DNA from 3 places in the Neomicrococcus lactis genome. Region 2 is predicted to be linked to each of the others. Evidence: riboswitches for the same ligand, from Rfam matches in the RefSeq annotation. Region 2 holds a riboswitch; each other region holds the start of a gene.

Region 1 (5,851 bases), 850 kb from region 2:
TCGCCGTCGTTATGGTTAGTGAAGAAATTCCGGTAAGATAGCTGAGGTTGTTTGCACCCGCATGTCCTTTTGGGGTTGCAAGCACCAACGCGAAGAACCTCCTGTTGCGGAAAGACCGTGACCGTTAAGTCCAAAGGAGGTGGGTTCACATGCGTGCTTATGAATTGATGGTGCTGATCGACCCAGAGGTCGACGAGCGCACCGTTGAACCAACCATCAACAAGTTCCTCGAAGTTGTTACCAACGAAGGCGGAACCGTTGACAATGTTGATATCTGGGGACGTCGCCGCTTGGCATACGAAATCCAGAAGAAGTCTGAAGCGATCTACGTAGTCGTTAACTTCACGGCAGAGCCTACGACGTCGGCCGAACTCGACCGTCAGCTTTCTTTGTCTGAACAGATCATGCGTACCAAGATCATTCGTCCGGAAGATCAGAAGGTTTCCGCAGAGTAATCTCGCGGATACCGCGTACGAACACTACTGAAGGGGAACCATGGCAGGCGAGACAGTTATCACTGTGATCGGAAATTTGACTTCCGATCCCGAACTTCGATTCACCCCGTCCGGATCCGCCGTTGCGAACTTTACGATCGCATCGACGCCTCGGACCTTTGATCGCCAGTCCAACGAGTGGAAGGACGGCGAAGCGCTGTTCCTCCGCGCGTCTGTGTGGCGCGAAGCTGCTGAAAACGTAGCTGAGACGCTCACGAAGGGCATGCGTGTCATCGCTCAGGGTCGCCTGAAGTCCCGTTCGTACGAAACTAAAGAGGGCGAACGTCGCACCGTGATGGAGCTTGAGGTCGAGGAAATCGGCCCATCGCTTCGTTTCGCTTCGGCAAAGGTAACCCGTGCGCAGCGCTCCGGCGGTGGCGGCGGCAACTTTGGTGGCGGCAATGCCGGTGGTGGAAACGCTGGCGGATTCGGCGGAGGCAACTCCGGCGGAAGCTGGGGAGGAAACTCCGCACCGCAGCGCCAGAACGACAACCCATGGGAAAGCTCCGCATCATCCTCTTCGGATGGTTGGGGCAATGACATGGGTAGCGACGAACCACCGTTCTAAACGCCCGCTTGATCTTCTACTCAACAAAAACATTCACCATCCCGCAGATTGATCTGCGGGCTCCAACAGAAAAGGAGCTCCACGATGGCTAAGGCTGAACTCCGTAAGCCCAAACCAAAGTCGAATCCACTGAAGGCCGCCGACGTGACGGTCATCGACTACAAGGACGTAGCTTTGCTGCGTAAGTTCATCTCCGATCGCGGAAAGATCCGTGCTCGTCGTGTGACCGGCGTTTCCGTTCAGGAACAGCGCAAGATTGCTCAGGCAATCAAGAACGCTCGTGAAGTCGCCTTGTTGCCTTACTCCGGCGCTGGCCGCGGCTAAGGAAGGAAAACAAACATGGCAAAGCTCATTTTGACTCACGAAGTTACCGGTCTGGGCACCCCAGGCGATGTGGTGGAAGTAAAGAACGGCTACGCCCGTAACTACCTCCTCCCACGCGGATTCGCAACGCTTTGGACCAAGGGCGCTGAAAAGCACGTTGAGGCTCTCAACGCTGCTCGCGCTGCAAAGGCCATTGCAAACCTCGAGGATGCACAGGCTTTGGCTGCAAAGCTCAAGTCCACCACCATCCGTCTCGCAGTCAAGGCTGGCGACACCGGACGTTTGTTCGGCACCGTCAAGCCTGCTGACATCGCAGCTGCAATCGAAGAAGCCGGCCTCGGCTCCCTCGACCGCCGCTCGATCGAGATCCAGGACGCCATCAAGTCTGTTGGTCACCACAACGTGACCGCTCGCTTGCACGAAGACGTTTTGGCTGCATTTGAAGTTCAGGTTGTTGCCGCAAAGGGCAAGTAACCTCGAGCTGACAAGCTGATTGGTCGAAAGAGCCGTTCCCTTCGGGGTGCGGCTCTTTTGCTTTAACTGCTCAATTTCACCCTTGTACCGCCTACCTCCGGTCCTTTTCACGCCATCGATCGGCGGAATATTCGGCGGAATCCTTATTTTTGCATTGACTGTTTGATGTCAAGTGATGGACTGCGAGTCTTTCGAAATATTTCGTGGACTTTTGACGCGGTGATCGAATCCGCTCTAACGTGGACTTCAGAATCAAGAGAGTCAATGACAAGCCCTGGCTGGTTGACCGGCAACCCTCTGGTAGTAGTGGGGTGCTCCAGGTGATGATTCGGCGTTCGGGAGAAGACCCCGCTTCGCAAGTACTGCATCCGAAAGTCGGACTGCGGACGAGTCACGTAAGGATCAACATGACCGCCAGCGTCGAGCACTCCTCACAGACCACGGGGAACGGCACCATCTCGCATGATGTGGGTGCCCAGTCCCTGCGACAGGCCTTCTCTCGCTTCCCCTCCGGTGTGGCCGCTTTGTGCGCCATCGTGAACGGACAGCCTCAGGGAATTGTCGCTTCTTCCTTCACGGTGGGCGTCTCGCTTGAGCCACCACTCGTGATGTTCGCCGTGCAGAACTCTTCCCGCACGTGGCCGATTGTTCGCGGCGCACAGCGCATCGGCGTCTCTATCCTGGGCGAAAAGCATGAAGGCGTCTGCCGCCAGATCGCTTCGCGCGATGGCGACCGCTTTGCCGGACTCAACCTCGCCTCCACAGACGAGGGAGCATTGTTCCTAGAGGACGCAGCTTTGTGGCTGGATTGCTCCGTAGAGTCCGAATTCCCCGCCGGCGACCACCAGGTAGTCCTGTTGCGCGTTCACGGTCACGAGACGCACGGAGACGCTAACGAACCGCTGGTCTTCCACGGCTCTGCGTTCCGTACCCTCAAGGACAACGCGCTCGTCTAAGCGGGCCTACTTCTCGTTGGACTGATCCAAGACGTTCACGCCGTAACGGTGCCCTAGAGCGATTAGTTCTTTCAGGACGTCTACATCTACGTCAGCGAGCTTGTTGACGTACACACACCCCACGCTGGCCTTGTGCTTGCCTAGTTTCGAGAGCAGCTCGGAGGCTTCTGGTGCGTTGCCGAGTCCGTAGAGAGACAAACTGGCTTTACGGGGCGAGAAGCCGACGATGGGTGCCGTTCCTTTGTGCCCACTTTCGTAGTGGTAAAAGTATTCGTCGAACCCCACAATGCTAGGACCCCACATCACCGCAGGCTTGCCGGTGATCTCCTCCATGAGCTCCAGCAGCACTTCGGCATCTGCGCGGCGCGTTGGGTGCTCCACTGCTGAAATGAACTCTCGAGGGTCGACGTTGGTGGGTTGAGTCTTGTTCTCGGCCATGGAACCAATCTAAAGCGCGCGGCTTCGAATGTCTCGGGCTATATGCACACTGGTCAGCGCCACGCGATGTGAACATTGTTCAGATGCGGTGCCTAGAACATGTACTTCGCTATTCCGTCAAGTTAAAAGTCACCGACCGCGCGTGTCTGTGCACAACTACCCTTGGTCTGTGGATAACTTGTGTGCATATCACCAAATATTCAAGTATCCGGGTGTGATATGACCCAGCTAACCTGCAAGCACTACCTGAGGGTTTGTGGAAAAGCTTTTTGGATCCACAAGCGCAAAAATGCATTATGCCTAGTCAGCGCCTGTTAGTGTGGAGAAACAAGTTGAGGATCGAGTGGATATCCCCAAGTTATACACACAGGTCGTGGATGAAGACGTCAGTTATACACATGGCCTGTGGATAACTCGTTTGAGTACCGCGAAATAGGGGACTATGGTTGCTTGAGCTCTATTGCTTCGTGAGCATTTTTCACACCCCTTCGAACCCCCTTTCCTAAGTGTCGGTGGCAGTAGAAAGAATGGGAGCGAAAGGCAGAGAGCGAGGCTTTTTTGCCGCCGCGAATTCGCGCGGATTCATAGTAATGACCTGAGGAGGGTTCGTGGCCGTTCAGCATCTGGACCAAGGATCACGTTCTGGCGATCAGCAGTTTGCGCGCACACCGCCGCAAGACATGGTCGCTGAGCAGAGCGTGTTGGGCGGCATGATGCTCTCGAAGGACGCGATCGCCGACTGCATCGAAGTACTTCGCGGGCCTGACTTCTACCGCCCCAACCACGAAGCCATTTTTGAGGCCATCCTTGACCTCTATGGCAAGGGTGAACCAGCTGACGCCGTGACGGTCGCCGATGAGCTCACGAAGCGCGGCGAGATCGGCCGTGTCGGCGGACCTGGCTACCTTCACACGCTTATCCAGTCCGTTCCTACGGCTGCCAACGCCGGCTACTACGCCGAGATTGTCCACGAGCGCGCAGTGCTTCGCCGTCTGGTGGAGGCCGGCACTCGCATCGTGAACATGGGTTATGCACAGGGCGGCGAGGTTGAGGAGGTCGTCAACGCCGCTCAGGCGGAGATTTACGCGGTCTCTGAACGTGAAACCGCGGAAGACTATGTGGCTCTGCGCGACATCATGGAAGCCACCGTTGACGAGATCGAGGCCAATGGACACAAGGGCGACGGCCTGACCGGCGTCCCGACCGGTTTTTACGAACTCGACAACCTGACTCAGGGCCTCCACGGCGGCCAGATGATCGTGATCGCTGCCCGTCCGGCTATGGGTAAGTCCACTTTCGCGCTGGACTTTGCGCGCTCGGCGTCCATCCACCATGACATGACCACGGTTTTCTTCTCGCTGGAAATGGGCCGCAACGAAATCGCCATGCGTTTGTTGTCTGCCGAAGGCCAGCTACAGCTTCAGGACCTGCGAAAAGGCAACGTTCAGAACGACGACTGGCAGAAGATCGCCAACACCATGGGCCGCCTCAACAACGCGCCGCTCTTCATCGACGATTCGCCGAACATGTCCCTCATGGAAATCCGTGCGAAGTGCCGTCGCTTGAAGCAAAAGAATGACCTTCGGCTCGTGATCATCGACTACCTGCAGCTCATGAGCTCCGGTAAGCGCGTGGAATCCCGTCAGCAGGAAGTTTCCGAGTTTTCGCGTGCGCTCAAGCTGCTCGCGAAAGAGCTCGACGTTCCCGTGATCGCCCTGTCGCAGCTGAACCGTGGCTCCGAAAACCGTCCGGACAAGCGCCCGGTCATTTCCGACCTTCGTGAATCCGGTTCCATCGAGCAGGACGCCGACGTGGTGCTCTTGCTACACCGCGATGACGTGGTCAACAAGGACACCTCCGAGCGTCCGGGCGAAGCTGACATCATCGTGGCCAAGCACCGCAACGGTCCTACTGGCAACATTGTGGTGGCTTTCCAGGGCCACTACTCGCGCTTTAGCAACATGGCTCGTGACTAATCCCGCCAACGGTCACACTTCCGGCCCGTCATGCGTCAATAGAGTAGTCAGCAACTACTTGAAGGATCAGAACCATGAAAACCATGACTTGCCGCCAGCTAAGCGGCCCTTGCGATCTCGCGCATACCGGCACGACGGCCGACGACGTGATCAACGCCCAAGACAAGCACCTCAAGGAAACCGTCAAAGCTGGCGACGATACCCACGTGGCTGCACGCGAAGACATGAAGGGTCGCTGGCGCAAGCCGTGGGCAGCCCTAGGCTGGTATCGCGACATGAAGAAAGCCTTTGCAGACTTGCCGGAGAATCCCGCTTAACTGGAGCGGCGGCGTCGTACGAGAAGTGCATCATCCTTGCCGCGCGCAAGCGATCCGAGCGCAGTCGGACGGTGACAGTGGTGAGCCAACCGGGCAGGTTATCGATGATCTCGGTGGTTCCAGAGAGCCGCAAACACGCGGATCAAGCGGGGTCGCTCCGCTTCAAAAGCGGCTAACGCATCTGCGGTCATCTGAGAATGTCCTTACCAATAGTTCGCTGTACATTAACTCGTGACTGAAAGGACGGGCCATGACCGCTGCATTGGAGAATCAGGACGAAGCACCACGCGTCATTGACGAGCAC
Region 2 (5,851 bases):
GTCGCGCAGTGCCTGAAGCTCGTCACCGAAGTAGTCCACCAACAATTCGGCGTGACGGTAGAACGTCTCGGCGACCTTCGCGAGGCCCGGCGTGTAGCGATCATCGCGGCCTTCAAAGGCAGCTTGCAAATCACCAAACAACCATGGACGTCCCTGGCAGCCACGGCCAATGACCACGCCGTCTACGCCGGTTTCCCGCACCATGCGGACGGCGTCCTCGGCGCTCCAAATGTCGCCGTTTCCAAGCACCGGCATGTCCGGCAAAGCTTCGCGAAGAGCGGCAATCGCGGACCAGTCAGCGGTGCCGGAATAGAACTGATTTGCCGTACGACCATGCAAAGCAACAGCAGCGACGCCGTGATCGCGCGCAATTCGGCCAGCCTCGAGGTACGTCAAGTGATCTTCATCAATGCCCTTGCGCATCTTGATGGTCAACGGAATTTCGCCCTTGGCGGCTTCCTCCGTTGCAGACTTGATGATGGACGTGAACAGATTCGTCTTCCACGGCAGCGCGGATCCGCCGCCCTTGCGGGTCACCTTCGGAACGGGGCAACCAAAGTTTAAGTCGATGTGGTCGGCGCGGTCTTCTTCCACGAGCAGTCGCACGGCGGCACCCACGGTCTTCGGATCCACGCCATAAAGCTGTACAGAACGGACCTTCTCATCATCGTCGTGAGAAATGATCCGGAACGAGGTCTTGTTCCGCTCCACCAAGGCGCGGCTCGTCACCATCTCAGTGACGTACAGACCGCCGCCGTATTCGCGGCACAACCGGCGATACGCCTTGTTAGTAATGCCCGCCATCGGCGCCAAGACCACGGGCACGTCAACAGTGAGCTTCCCCAATTTCAATGGTGGAAGCTCGAGTCGGGTGGCGCTGGCGGATTGATCGGCGGTTAAAGTCACCTATCCATTCTCCCAAACAGCACCAAATCCTTCACCGTATCTAAGGTCTCCGGGGAAAAAGTGGTGCAAATTACCAGTGCAGCGGCGCCTGTGCGTGAACATTTTCAGGCGTTTCGCGATTCCGGAACACAGCATAAGTTCTAAGTGTCAGAGGCATCGGGGAATCTTTCACTGTGACCGAAAGAGCACAGAGATCACTCAGATCACTGAACTCTCGAAGCCACGCTTCCCTTTTCATATCTCTCAAGAAGGAGGATCAAGTGTCTAACACTTCGCTCCCCGCCGGCCCTCAGGTGCCGGATACCCCGGAGAACCAGCCGTCCCCGTACGCGCCGGTTTCCAACCCGCAGTATGCCTCGAGCGATCAGTACGCTGCGAACAACCAGTTCGCGGCTAACTCGCCGTACAACTACAACTCGCCTGTGCAGGCGCAGACCTCTGACAAGTCATTCATCGTGACGTGGCTGCTGTCTTTGATCATCGGTTTCTTGGGTGCCGACCGCTTCTACCTTGGCAAGATCGGAACGGGCCTGGCCAAGCTGTTCACCTTTGGCGGTTTGGGCATTTGGTACCTCGTTGACTTGGTCATGACCCTTGCCGGCGCCACAAAGGATAAGTACCGCCGCCCGCTCGAGGGCTATGACAAGCACAAAAAGATCGCGTGGATTGTCAGCGCTATTGTCCTGGTCTTCGGCATGATTACGGGCCAGCAGAACATGAGCGGCGGAGTTACCTCGAACTTTGGTTCCGCTGGTTCTTCTTCCAGTACGACGGCGCCAGCTACAGCAGCGTCGTCGTCCTCCGAGAATGCCGTCCCGGCTGCCGCGGAAGTAACTGAAGCCACGGCTGCCGCAGAAACGACCGCTGCTGCCGAGACCACCGCTGCGGCAGAGACTAAGCAAGCCGCCGAAGAACCGCAGGCCAGCGGTGCATCTGCGTGGGCCGCCGGCAAGTTCGGCGAGTTCGAGACCATCTCGAAGAAGGGCACGGGCGATTCCATCGTCAAGCTGCCCGCTGGCGTCACGAATGCCATGGTCACGTCCACGCATAACGGCGCAGGAAACTTCGCCATTATCGGTTTGGACGAATCGAACGAATCCGTGGATCTGCTGGTCAACGAGATTGGCTCCTACAAAGGCACCACGGCACTCGGTGTGAACGCGTTCCAGGAAGTCAAGAACGTTCAGATCAAGGCGTCCGGTGCGTGGACCATCACCATCGAACCACTGGCCAACGCCAAGCCGTTCGCATCTAAGGGTTCCGGCGACCAGGTCATGCTGTACGACGGCGACGCCTCCATGCTCACACTGACGAATAAGGGCAAGAGCAACTTCGTGGTCTACGAGGAGAACGACGAGCTCTTCAACATGGGCTTGCTCGTCAACGAGATCGGCAACTACAAAGGCACCGTTCCGATGTCCGGTGGACCGTCCGTGATCATCGTGAAGAGCGACGGATCCTGGACGCTAGCCGCTGAGTAGTACGTCGGCTGAGCGGCAGTGCCGCTCAGCACAAGACGCTTCAACAGAAGCAAACACGCTCTAGATAACTGCATAGAGTTCATGCCGTGAGTGACCGGGTTGGGGTGCGGCCACTCACGGCACCTCGCTGTCTCCAGTTACATCTCGACGGTCGCTGCAGGGGGTCCGAATAATCCAGCATCAGATTCCAGCATTTCGAATATTCTGCGAATGACGACACTCTTTGTCACAAACGCGCGAACATTCTTTGATATGGGGGATTTTTGTGTTCAAATTATTTCACCATCCCGAGCGGCCGAGAGATCTGGTTCTATGACGCCGCAGCAACTCCCGGATCATGCCGGGTCAGTGCTACCGCCAGAAACGATGGAGAAAGCTCACGCTTTCGTGGACGTGTCATCGCTAGCTGTGCACGCTCACCGTTGTACGGGATTCCTCACGAATATTGCCCCACCAAGGAATCAACCATGAGCTCAATCAATGTCACCCCTGAAGCTGACCTCGAGACCCCGCTGAAGTTCGCGTACTGGGTACCGAACGTGTCCGGTGGTCTGGTCATTTCCACCATTGAACAGCGCACCAGCTGGGACTTTGAATACAACAAGAAGCTCGCGCGCATCGCAGAAAATTCGGGCTTCGAATACGCGCTCTCCCAGACCCGCTACACCGCCAGCTACGGCGCGGACAAGCAGCACGAAGCAACCGCATTCACGCTCGGTTTGCTCGGCGCAACTGAGCGCCTCAAGATCATCGCCGCCGTTCACCCCGGCATGTGGCACCCAGGCGTTCTCGCCAAGTGGCTCATCACGGCTGACCACATCTCCAACGGCCGTGCAGCCGTAAACATCGTCTCAGGTTGGCTCAAGGACGAATTCACCAACTTCGGTCTGCCATGGCTCGAGCACGACGAGCGCTACGTCCGCACGGAAGAATTCATCACCGTCCTTCGTGGCTTGCTGACCGAGAAGGACTTCTCCTTCAGCGGCAAGTACTACAACATCAAGGACTTCACGCTCTCCCCTGCGCCGCTCGAGATTCCAGGCCGCGCACATCCAGACATCTTCTTCGGCGGAAATTCCACGGCTGCTCAGGCTGCCGCTGGCCGCACCGCCGACTGGTACTTCTCCAACGGCCGCACGTTCGAGGGCTTCCGCGAGAACATCGCCGGCGTCACCGCTGCCGCGAATTCGGGCAAGCGAACCGCCCCGGTCAAGCCACGCTTTGGCATCAACGGATTCGTGATCGCTCGCGATTCGGAACAAGAAGCCAAGGACACGCTGCGCGAGATCGTGGCAAAGGCACACCGCCCAGCCGTGGACGGCTTCGCCTCGGCGGTCAAGGAAGCCGGCCAGTCCACCAAGGACGGCAAGGGCATGTGGGAAGACTCCACGTACGAGGATCTCATCCAGTACAACGACGGCTTCCGCACCGGCCTCATCGGCACCCCTGAGCAGATCGCAGAGCGCATCGTCGACTTAAAGAAGATCGGCGTAAACCTCATCCTCACCGCGTACCTGCACTTCCAGGAAGAGGTCGAGGCATTCGGCCGCGACGTCCTCCCGATCGTCCGCGAACTCGAAGCTGACCTCGCCCGCAAGAACGGCAAGGAACTCAACACCAGCCTTCTTCCGGAAACCTCTTTCGAGGGTGCTTCCGCCTAACGCGGGTTTCGCTTCCGAATATTTACTGAGTACGACGCCGCAGCTCGGCTCCTAGGGCTCGGGCTGCGGTCAGTCGTACCCTCTTTCACCCCAAACAACGCCTCTTCCTTCAGTGCGCCCATTTTCCGGTTCAACCGAAAGCTCCCACCATGATTAGTCTTCATCAACTCACCAAGGTCTATGGCCAGGGTCCAGATGCTGTGACCGTGCTCGACAAGCTCGATATCGAAGTGCAAGCGGGCGAAATCTTGGCTGTGGTCGGTCCCTCCGGCGCCGGCAAGAGCACGCTGGCGCAATGCATCAACTTGCTCGAGCGTCCTACGTCCGGGCAGGTCATCGTCAACGGCGAAGAGCTCTCCGGACTGCCCGAGAGCAAACTGCGGGTAGCCCGCCGTCGTATTGGAACGGTGTTCCAGTCAGCCAGCTTGCTTTCGCGCAAGACGGTGGCGGAGAACATCGCGTTGCCGCTCGAGTACTTGGGCGTGACGAAAGCCGAAACCAACTCGCGCGTCAACGAACTGATCGAGCGCGTGGGACTCTCCCACCGCGCCAATCACTACCCGTTCGAACTCTCCGGCGGTCAGCGTCAGCGCGTGGGTATTGCCCGCGCTTTGGCACTGCGTCCGTCCGTACTGCTCTCAGATGAGGCCACCTCGGGACTCGATCCCGAGACGACGCGCTCCGTCGTCCAGTTGCTGCGAGAGCTACGCGATGACCTCAATCTCGCGGTCGTCTTCATTACCCACGAGATGGACACCGTTCTGCAGGTCGCTGATTCGGCTGCGCGTTTGGATCACGGCCGGATTATCGAACAGGGCCGCCTCGTGGACTTGCTGACCAACCACGAATCCGCGCTGGGCCGTGCGCTCCAGCCGAACTTGAATCCTTCGGCGCCGCTTCCCGGAACTCGTTCCTGGGTCGTCACCTACGACTCTCGTGACGTCCCGGCCGACTGGCTCCAGCGAGTGTCATCGGAGCTTGGCGAACCAGCAGCATTGTTGGCCGCCACCATTCAGAGCATCGATGGCGTCAGCACGGGCAACGCGACGGTCGGCGTTTCCAACGAAAACGATGCGATCGTCAAGGACGCATTTGCCCGCCACGGACTGCGCGCATCTCTGCCCAATGTGTCCCGCGAATCCATCTCAATTTCGTCAGTTCAAAACTCAGCACAGAAGGAGGCCGCGCTGTGGGCGTAGCAACCACTACACACTTGATTCTCGCGGGGCTTCCCGCCCTGCGTCCTGCGAGCGCGCTCTCGGATACCGCTTTGAGCGACCTGCCTGGACTGTTGATTCCGGCCCTGGGCGAAACGCTCACCATGGTGGGCATCGTGATGGTCCTGGTGGTGGCAGTCGGCACGGTGATCGCCGTGTGTCTGCACAATATGGCACCAGGCGGGCTCTTCGAGAACGCGAAGATCTACAACGTCCTGAGTTGGATTGTGAACGTGGGCCGATCCCTTCCGTTCCTGGTCCTCATGGCGGCCATTGTTCCGTTTACCCGGCTCATCACGGGAACGAACATCGGCATCGCAGCTGCTGTGGTCCCCATGACGATTGCGGGAATCCCGTTCTTCGCTCGCATCGTGGAGAACTCGTTGCGAGACGTTCCGCACAGCGTCACCCAGGCTGCCAAAGCATCCGGCGGCTCCACGTTGCAGATCATCCGCACCGCTCAATTGGGAGAAGCCATCCCAGCGATCATGGGCGGCTTGACCATCAACACCATCGCGATGATCGAGTACTCGGCGATCGCGGGAACCATCGGCGCTGGCGGCATCGGCTACGTCGCTGTCACCTA
Region 3 (5,851 bases), 530 kb from region 2:
TCCACATCGAGGTTGCTGCGCTCGGAGATGACCTTCTTGGCCACGGCCGCATCGAGACCGGCGACCTTCGCGAGAATCTCTTCCGTCTCTTCGACGTTCTTGAGTGCCCAGGCACGTGCGTATTCGTAAGCGTTCACTACTGCCTGCGCGATTTCCGGCTTCTCCTTCAAGAAGGACTCGGTGGCGTTCAAGAAGCCGTAGGTGTTGAAGTCCACGTTGCGGAAGATGAGCTTCGCGCCGGCCTGCTCGGCTCCGGCCATGATGGGATCGAGGCCGCTCCATGCGTCCACGGATCCGTTTTCGAGAGCGGCGCGGCCGTCAGCGTGCTGCAGGTTCTGCACCGTGACGTCCGATGCCTTGAGGCCGTTCGCCTCGAGAGCCTGGAGCAAGAAGAAGTATGGGTCCGTACCCTTCGTGGCGGCCACGTTCTTGCCCTTGAGATCAGCGACAGAAGCGATCGTGGAATCCTTCGCGACTACCAGCGCGGCCCATTCTGGCTGCGAGTACAAGAGGATGTTCTTGATGGGCGAGCCGTTCGAGCGGGCCAAGAGTGCGGCGGATCCGGCGGTGGATCCTACGTCGATGGCGCCGGCGCGCAAGGCTTCGTTGGCCTTGTTCGATCCCGCGGACTGCACCCAATTCACGGTGTAACCCTGATCCTTGAGCGTCGCCTCGAGCCAGCCCTTCTCCTTCAACACGAGGGAGAGCGGGTTGTATGTTGCGAAGTCGATGTTCAGGACTTTGCCGGCGGCATTAGCGGACGACGACGCAGCTTGCGAACCAGCGGACTGGCCACTTCCGCCTTCGCCTGCGCAAGCAGAAAGGAAGGTTGCGGCAGCGAGTGCGCTCAGTCCCAGGACGGAGCGGCGAGTGGTGACTGCGGAGAAGGATTTAGCGGTGAAAGACATGATGGTGCTCCTCAAGAAATGTGGTTGAAAGTAGTTATTGAAGACAAGGTTGTTGAAGCTGTGTGGTGGCGAGGCGGCGTCGTTATAGAACGACGTGCCGTTTTGATCGCCTGAACGTGTGACCGTTTGACCGTTTGAGAGCCGGGCTTAGTGACGGTGTGCGTCGACGCCGAGGCTCGAGAGCAGTTCGGCGCGCATTCGTGCCAGTTCTGCCGACGCGCGATCGCGTGGGCGTTCGCCGGGGACCGTCAGGATCCGTGAAATCGTGGCTCCTGGTTTGCCATCCTCCACTCCCAGAACCACAATCCGGTCGGCGAGCTGGAGGGCTTCGTCGACGTCGTGGGTAACCAGAAGAACCGTTGCCGGGTGAGCTTGGTGAACGGAGAGCAAGAGGTCTTGCATGTTCAAGCGGGTGAGTGCGTCGAGTGCGCCGAAAGGTTCGTCGAGCAAGAGCACGCCGGGACGGCGAGCAAGTGCACGAGCCAAGGAGGTGCGCTGTGCCATGCCGCCGGAAACTTCGCGAGGACGCAAGTGCGAGCTTTCGCCAAGTCCCACGAGCTGCAAGAGACGCTTCACGCGCTCAGCACCTTCAGCCTTCGGGGTTCCCGATGGCAAACCGAGTTCCACGTTCTTAGCCAGGTTTTGCCACGGCAAGAGTCGGGGTTCTTGGAAGGCCACTGCACAACGTGGGTCGATGCCTTTGACGGGTTCGCCGTCAATGAGAATTCGTCCCGAGCTGGGCTGATCCAGTCCGGACGCTGCGCGCAACAACGTGGACTTTCCGGAGCCGGAAGGACCCAGGATTGCCACGATCTCGTGAGGCTGGATGTTTAGGTCGATGTTCCGCAGGACCACCTTGGTATTCCCCGAGACGGCTGGGAAAGAGCGGCCCACGCCCTCAAAGCGCACTCCACTTGCCGACTCACCGCTTGGTGCGTTCTGGCTTGGTGCTGAAGCCTCGGCCACGACATCAGGTGTCGTGAAAGCGCGTACGTCTGTAGTCATTTCTCTCCATCGGTTCTGGCGTTAGCACCGTCCGCGAATCGAAAGGATTCGCTGGGGGTTGCTGCGGCGTCGTCGAGCCAGATCTCTCAGCCACTCATGATGGGTACCGAATAATTGAAAGCCTTGCTGGAAGCCTTCTCCAAATTATGACTCGAAAATTTCACAACATGTCACAATCGTTGCGTCTGATTCGATCGATAGTGAACCCTTGGATCACCCACCGAGCAATTTATTCATCAGGACGCCCTCTTCTGAGGTTCTTTGTGTCCCACTCTCGGAAAGCGACAATCCCTTGAGCACTTCAACTCTCAACGCGACGACCTTCGAAGCGGTCGCGCAAAAGTATCGCCCCATCTTCGAGCGCATCGCCGAAGGCGCGGTAGACCGCGAACTCAACGGCACTCTTCCTCATGAGCAGATTCAGTGGCTGAAGGACGCCGGCTTCACAGCCGCGCGCGTTCCACAAGAATTCGGCGGCGACGGCCTGAACTGGGAAGAGTTCACTGAACTTCTCATTGAACTGGCCGCGGCTGACAGCAACATCCCGCAGGCTCTTCGGTCTCACTGGGCGTTTGTCGAGGAAAATCTCTACCACCACGGCCTGACGCGCAACGGTAAGACGGGCGACCGCACTGAATGGTTCAAGCGCTTTGTTGCCGGCGAGATTGCTGGCAACGCGTGGACGGAACCAGGTCAGGGCGGCGTGGGCACGGTCCTCGACGAGCGTGACGGCCAGCTGGTCCTCAACGGCACCAAGTTCTACACCACCGGCACCATCTTCGCCGAGTGGATCGACGTGCTGGCCAAGCGCCCGGATGGCTCCGATGTATCCGCCTACGTCAGCACCAAGACTCAGGGCATCGAGACTCTCGATGACTGGGACGGCTTCGGACAAAAGGGCACCGGCAGCGGCACCACGATCTTCACGAACGCACCCGTTGACGCGGAAAACGTCTTCGACTTCGAGGTGCGCTTCCCGTACCAGACTGCGCTGTACCAGCACATTTTGTTGATCGCACTGTCCGGCGCGGCTCAGGGAGCGGCCAACGAAGTGGCGAAGCAGGTCCGCGAGCGCAAGCGAGTCTTCGGCCACGGCAATGCAGACACGGTGAGCCAGGATCCGCAGATCCTTCAGGTGGTCGGCGAAGTCAGCGCGAAGGCGTACGTCGCCGCAGCTGCCACCTTGCGCGTGGGCCGCGCTTTGGATCGCGCGTTCAACTCACGCCTCGAAGGCGATGCTGTCGAGAAGGCCGCCAACGTCTCTGTGGAACTCGAGTCCGGCTTGGCTCAGGTTGTCTTGAGCCCACTCGTTACGGAAGCCACCGGCCAGATCTTCAACACGCTCGGCGCATCCTCGACGAGCACCGCTAAGTCGCTGGACCGCTTCTGGCGCAACGCTCGCACCGTCGCCACCCACAACCCTTTCATCTACAAGGCGCGCATCGCCGGTGACTGGGCCGTCAACGGAATGGAACCGCCCACCGTTTGGACCATTGGTGAAGCGGGAATTGACGATAAGCGCCACGGCCAAGCGGCGGCGTCGTAATCAAAAATTTGCAGTGATCATTACAGAATGCGGCCCCCGTATTTCGCGGGGTCGCATTCTGGGTGTGCAATGGAGAAGTACCCATCCAGAGCGGCTGAGAGATCTGGCTCAACGACGCCGCAGCAACCACCTCATCAAGAGGAAGGTGCTACTGCCAGCAACGATGGAGAAGCTCGAACCGCGCCCTGCGTGGGTTCTTCTCGTCGGGAAGGAACCAAAAAATGACTGAAATCGCTCCCCGCCGACACGTACGGTTCAACGCTTTCGACATGAACTGCGTGGTCCACCAGTCCCCAGGATTGTGGCGCCACCCGCAGGATCAGGCCTGGCGTTACAAAGACATCACCTACTGGACCGAACTCGCGAAGCTCTTGGAAAAGGGCAAGTTTGATGGCCTGTTCATCGCTGACGTCCTCGGCACGTATGACGTTTTCAATGGCACCAATGAGGCGCCGTTGTCCTCCGGAGCGCAGGTTCCCGTCAACGATCCGTTCCTCCTGGTTTCCGCGATGGCAGCTGTCACGCAGAACCTCGGCTTCGGCGTCACCGCCGGCACCGCCTACGAGCACCCGTACCCGTTTGCTCGCCGCTTGGCCACGCTCGATCACCTGACCAACGGCCGTGTGGGTTGGAACGTGGTGACTGGTTACTTGCCGTCCGCCGCACGCAACATGGGTCAAGAAGACCAAATGGAGCACGACGAGCGCTACAACCACGCCGACGAATACCTCGAAGTGGTCTACAAGCTGCTCGAAGGTTCGTGGGAAGAGGATGCCGTCCAGCGCAACCGCGAGACCGGCGTCTACACGGATCCGTCCAAGGTGCACCCGATCAACCACGAGGGCAAGTACTTCAAGGTTCCCGGCATCGCCATCACGGAGCCATCTATCCAGCGCACCCCGGTCATCTTCCAGGCAGGCGCATCCTCGCGCGGCATGAAGTTCGCGGCCGAAAACGCTGAGGCGGTCTTCGTGACCTCGCCGACCAAGGAACTCCTGACGAACACCGTCAAGAAGATCCGCGACGCCGCCGAGGCCGCTGGCCGCGACCGCTACGACATCCGCATCTACGCGATGCAGACCATCATCACGGGTCCTGACACGGCTTCCGCGCAGGCGAAGTTTGAGGACTTCAAGCAGTACGTGGATCCGCAGGGCGCGTTGGCTCTCATCTCCGGCTGGATGGGCGTTGACCTCTCCCAGTACGACCTCGACGACAGCATCGGCGCGAACGTGAAGTCCAATGCCATCCAGTCCTCCGTGGAGACCTTCCAGAAGGCCTCCGGCGATGACGGAAACCCATGGACCGTGCGCCAGCTGGCCGAGTGGGTGGGCGTGGGCGGCTTCGGCCCGATTACCGTGGGCTCCGGCGCTGACGTCGCGAAGAAGCTCGTGGAATGGGTCGACGAGACGGACGTGGACGGCTTCAACCTCGCCTACGCCATCACGCCTGGCACCTTCGAGGATGTTGTGGAGTTCGTGGTTCCCGAATTGCAGAAGCTCGGCGCGTACCAAGAGGAATACTTGCCTGGCTCGCTGCGCAACAAGCTCTTCGGCAAGGGCGATCGTCTGCATGCGAACCACAAGGCGGATCAGTTCCGTTTGAAGGTTCCTGCTGACGCATAGTTCGTTAGTGGCTTCTTAGTTCCGGTCCTCCTTTTTGCGTGGGAGGGCCGGAATTTTTTTGAGGACGACGGCGGTGCTCGAGTGAGTGCCCGGCTTGCGGTATGTGCCCCCGACTTGCTCGTTCAAATTTGCTCGTTAAATGGCGGATGGCCGGCACACACTCCGGCCATCCAGTTCCCATTTCTTGCCCGTCACCAAGGGCACTATTAACGTTACGAGGCGTTTTCCTGCTCGGCGATAGCCATTCGTCTAGACTTCAACGATTTGGGGCTTTGGGGCTTAGATTTCCACGCCACGGATGGGAACGGTGACCTCGAGGCGCCAGGTTGTCGCCGTCTGGATGACGTCCAACTTTCCGCCTAGGCTCGAGGTGCGGTCGCTGATGCTTCCCAAACCTAGGCCAGCATTTGCGTTCTTGGCGTTCGACGATCCGTTGCCATTGGTTGCTGGGGCCTTCTGGTTCTGGATCCGGAGGATCACGTTGCCCTCAACGGTGTCCACGCAAATGGAGCAGTCGCTCGACGGGGTGGCGTGTTTCAGGATGTTCGTGGTGGCTTCTTTGAGGATGCGGTGCATCGCCACCTGAATGCGACGGGGGAGCTCGTCAATGTCGCCATTGATGTTCTCCGTGACGCTGAAGCCGATGGACTCCAACTGCCGTGACGCTTGATCGATGCTTCGACGAAGGGTCAGCGTCGATGCGCCGGCGGCAGCTCCACCCTCTTCGGCGGACAGGCTCTTGTCTGAGAGGTGTGCTTCTTCGGAGG

What was found. Region 2 has a riboswitch for S-adenosylmethionine ahead of sfnG (dimethylsulfone monooxygenase SfnG). Riboswitches for the same ligand answer to the same signal wherever they lie in the genome.
Region 1: it holds a riboswitch for S-adenosylmethionine, as region 2 does, so the genes downstream of both, BKA12_RS09920 (flavin reductase family protein) here and sfnG (dimethylsulfone monooxygenase SfnG) in region 2, are expected to answer to the same signal.
Region 3: it holds a riboswitch for S-adenosylmethionine, as region 2 does, so the genes downstream of both, BKA12_RS08470 (LLM class flavin-dependent oxidoreductase) here and sfnG (dimethylsulfone monooxygenase SfnG) in region 2, are expected to answer to the same signal.

What each region holds. Positions count from the first base shown of each region.
Region 1 covers NZ_JACHBL010000001.1:2,193,872-2,199,722, forward strand. Annotated here, with positions in the region: gene rpsF (30S ribosomal protein S6) at 150-455, shown strand; gene BKA12_RS09905 (single-stranded DNA-binding protein) at 496-1,062, shown strand; gene rpsR (30S ribosomal protein S18) at 1,147-1,386, shown strand; gene rplI (50S ribosomal protein L9) at 1,402-1,860, shown strand; SAM riboswitch class IV at 2,111-2,228, shown strand; gene BKA12_RS09920 (flavin reductase family protein) at 2,268-2,816, shown strand; gene BKA12_RS09925 (DUF1801 domain-containing protein) at 2,823-3,254, opposite strand; gene dnaB (replicative DNA helicase) at 3,863-5,230, shown strand; gene BKA12_RS09935 (hypothetical protein) at 5,305-5,547, shown strand; gene BKA12_RS09940 (DUF1801 domain-containing protein) at 5,798-5,851, shown strand, end outside.
Region 2 covers NZ_JACHBL010000001.1:1,342,176-1,348,026, forward strand. Annotated here, with positions in the region: gene dusB (tRNA dihydrouridine synthase DusB) at 1-906, opposite strand, end outside; gene BKA12_RS06135 (TM2 domain-containing protein) at 1,167-2,387, shown strand; SAM riboswitch class I at 2,667-2,760, shown strand; gene sfnG (dimethylsulfone monooxygenase SfnG) at 2,855-4,048, shown strand; gene BKA12_RS06145 (methionine ABC transporter ATP-binding protein) at 4,198-5,247, shown strand; gene BKA12_RS06150 (methionine ABC transporter permease) at 5,238-5,851, shown strand, end outside.
Region 3 covers NZ_JACHBL010000001.1:1,872,831-1,878,681, reverse strand. Annotated here, with positions in the region: gene BKA12_RS08485 (aliphatic sulfonate ABC transporter substrate-binding protein) at 1-908, opposite strand, end outside; gene BKA12_RS08480 (ABC transporter ATP-binding protein) at 1,056-1,913, opposite strand; SAM riboswitch class I at 1,917-2,019, opposite strand; gene BKA12_RS08475 (acyl-CoA dehydrogenase family protein) at 2,206-3,459, shown strand; SAM riboswitch class I at 3,538-3,629, shown strand; gene BKA12_RS08470 (LLM class flavin-dependent oxidoreductase) at 3,681-5,084, shown strand; gene BKA12_RS12645 (histidine kinase) at 5,364-5,851, opposite strand, start outside.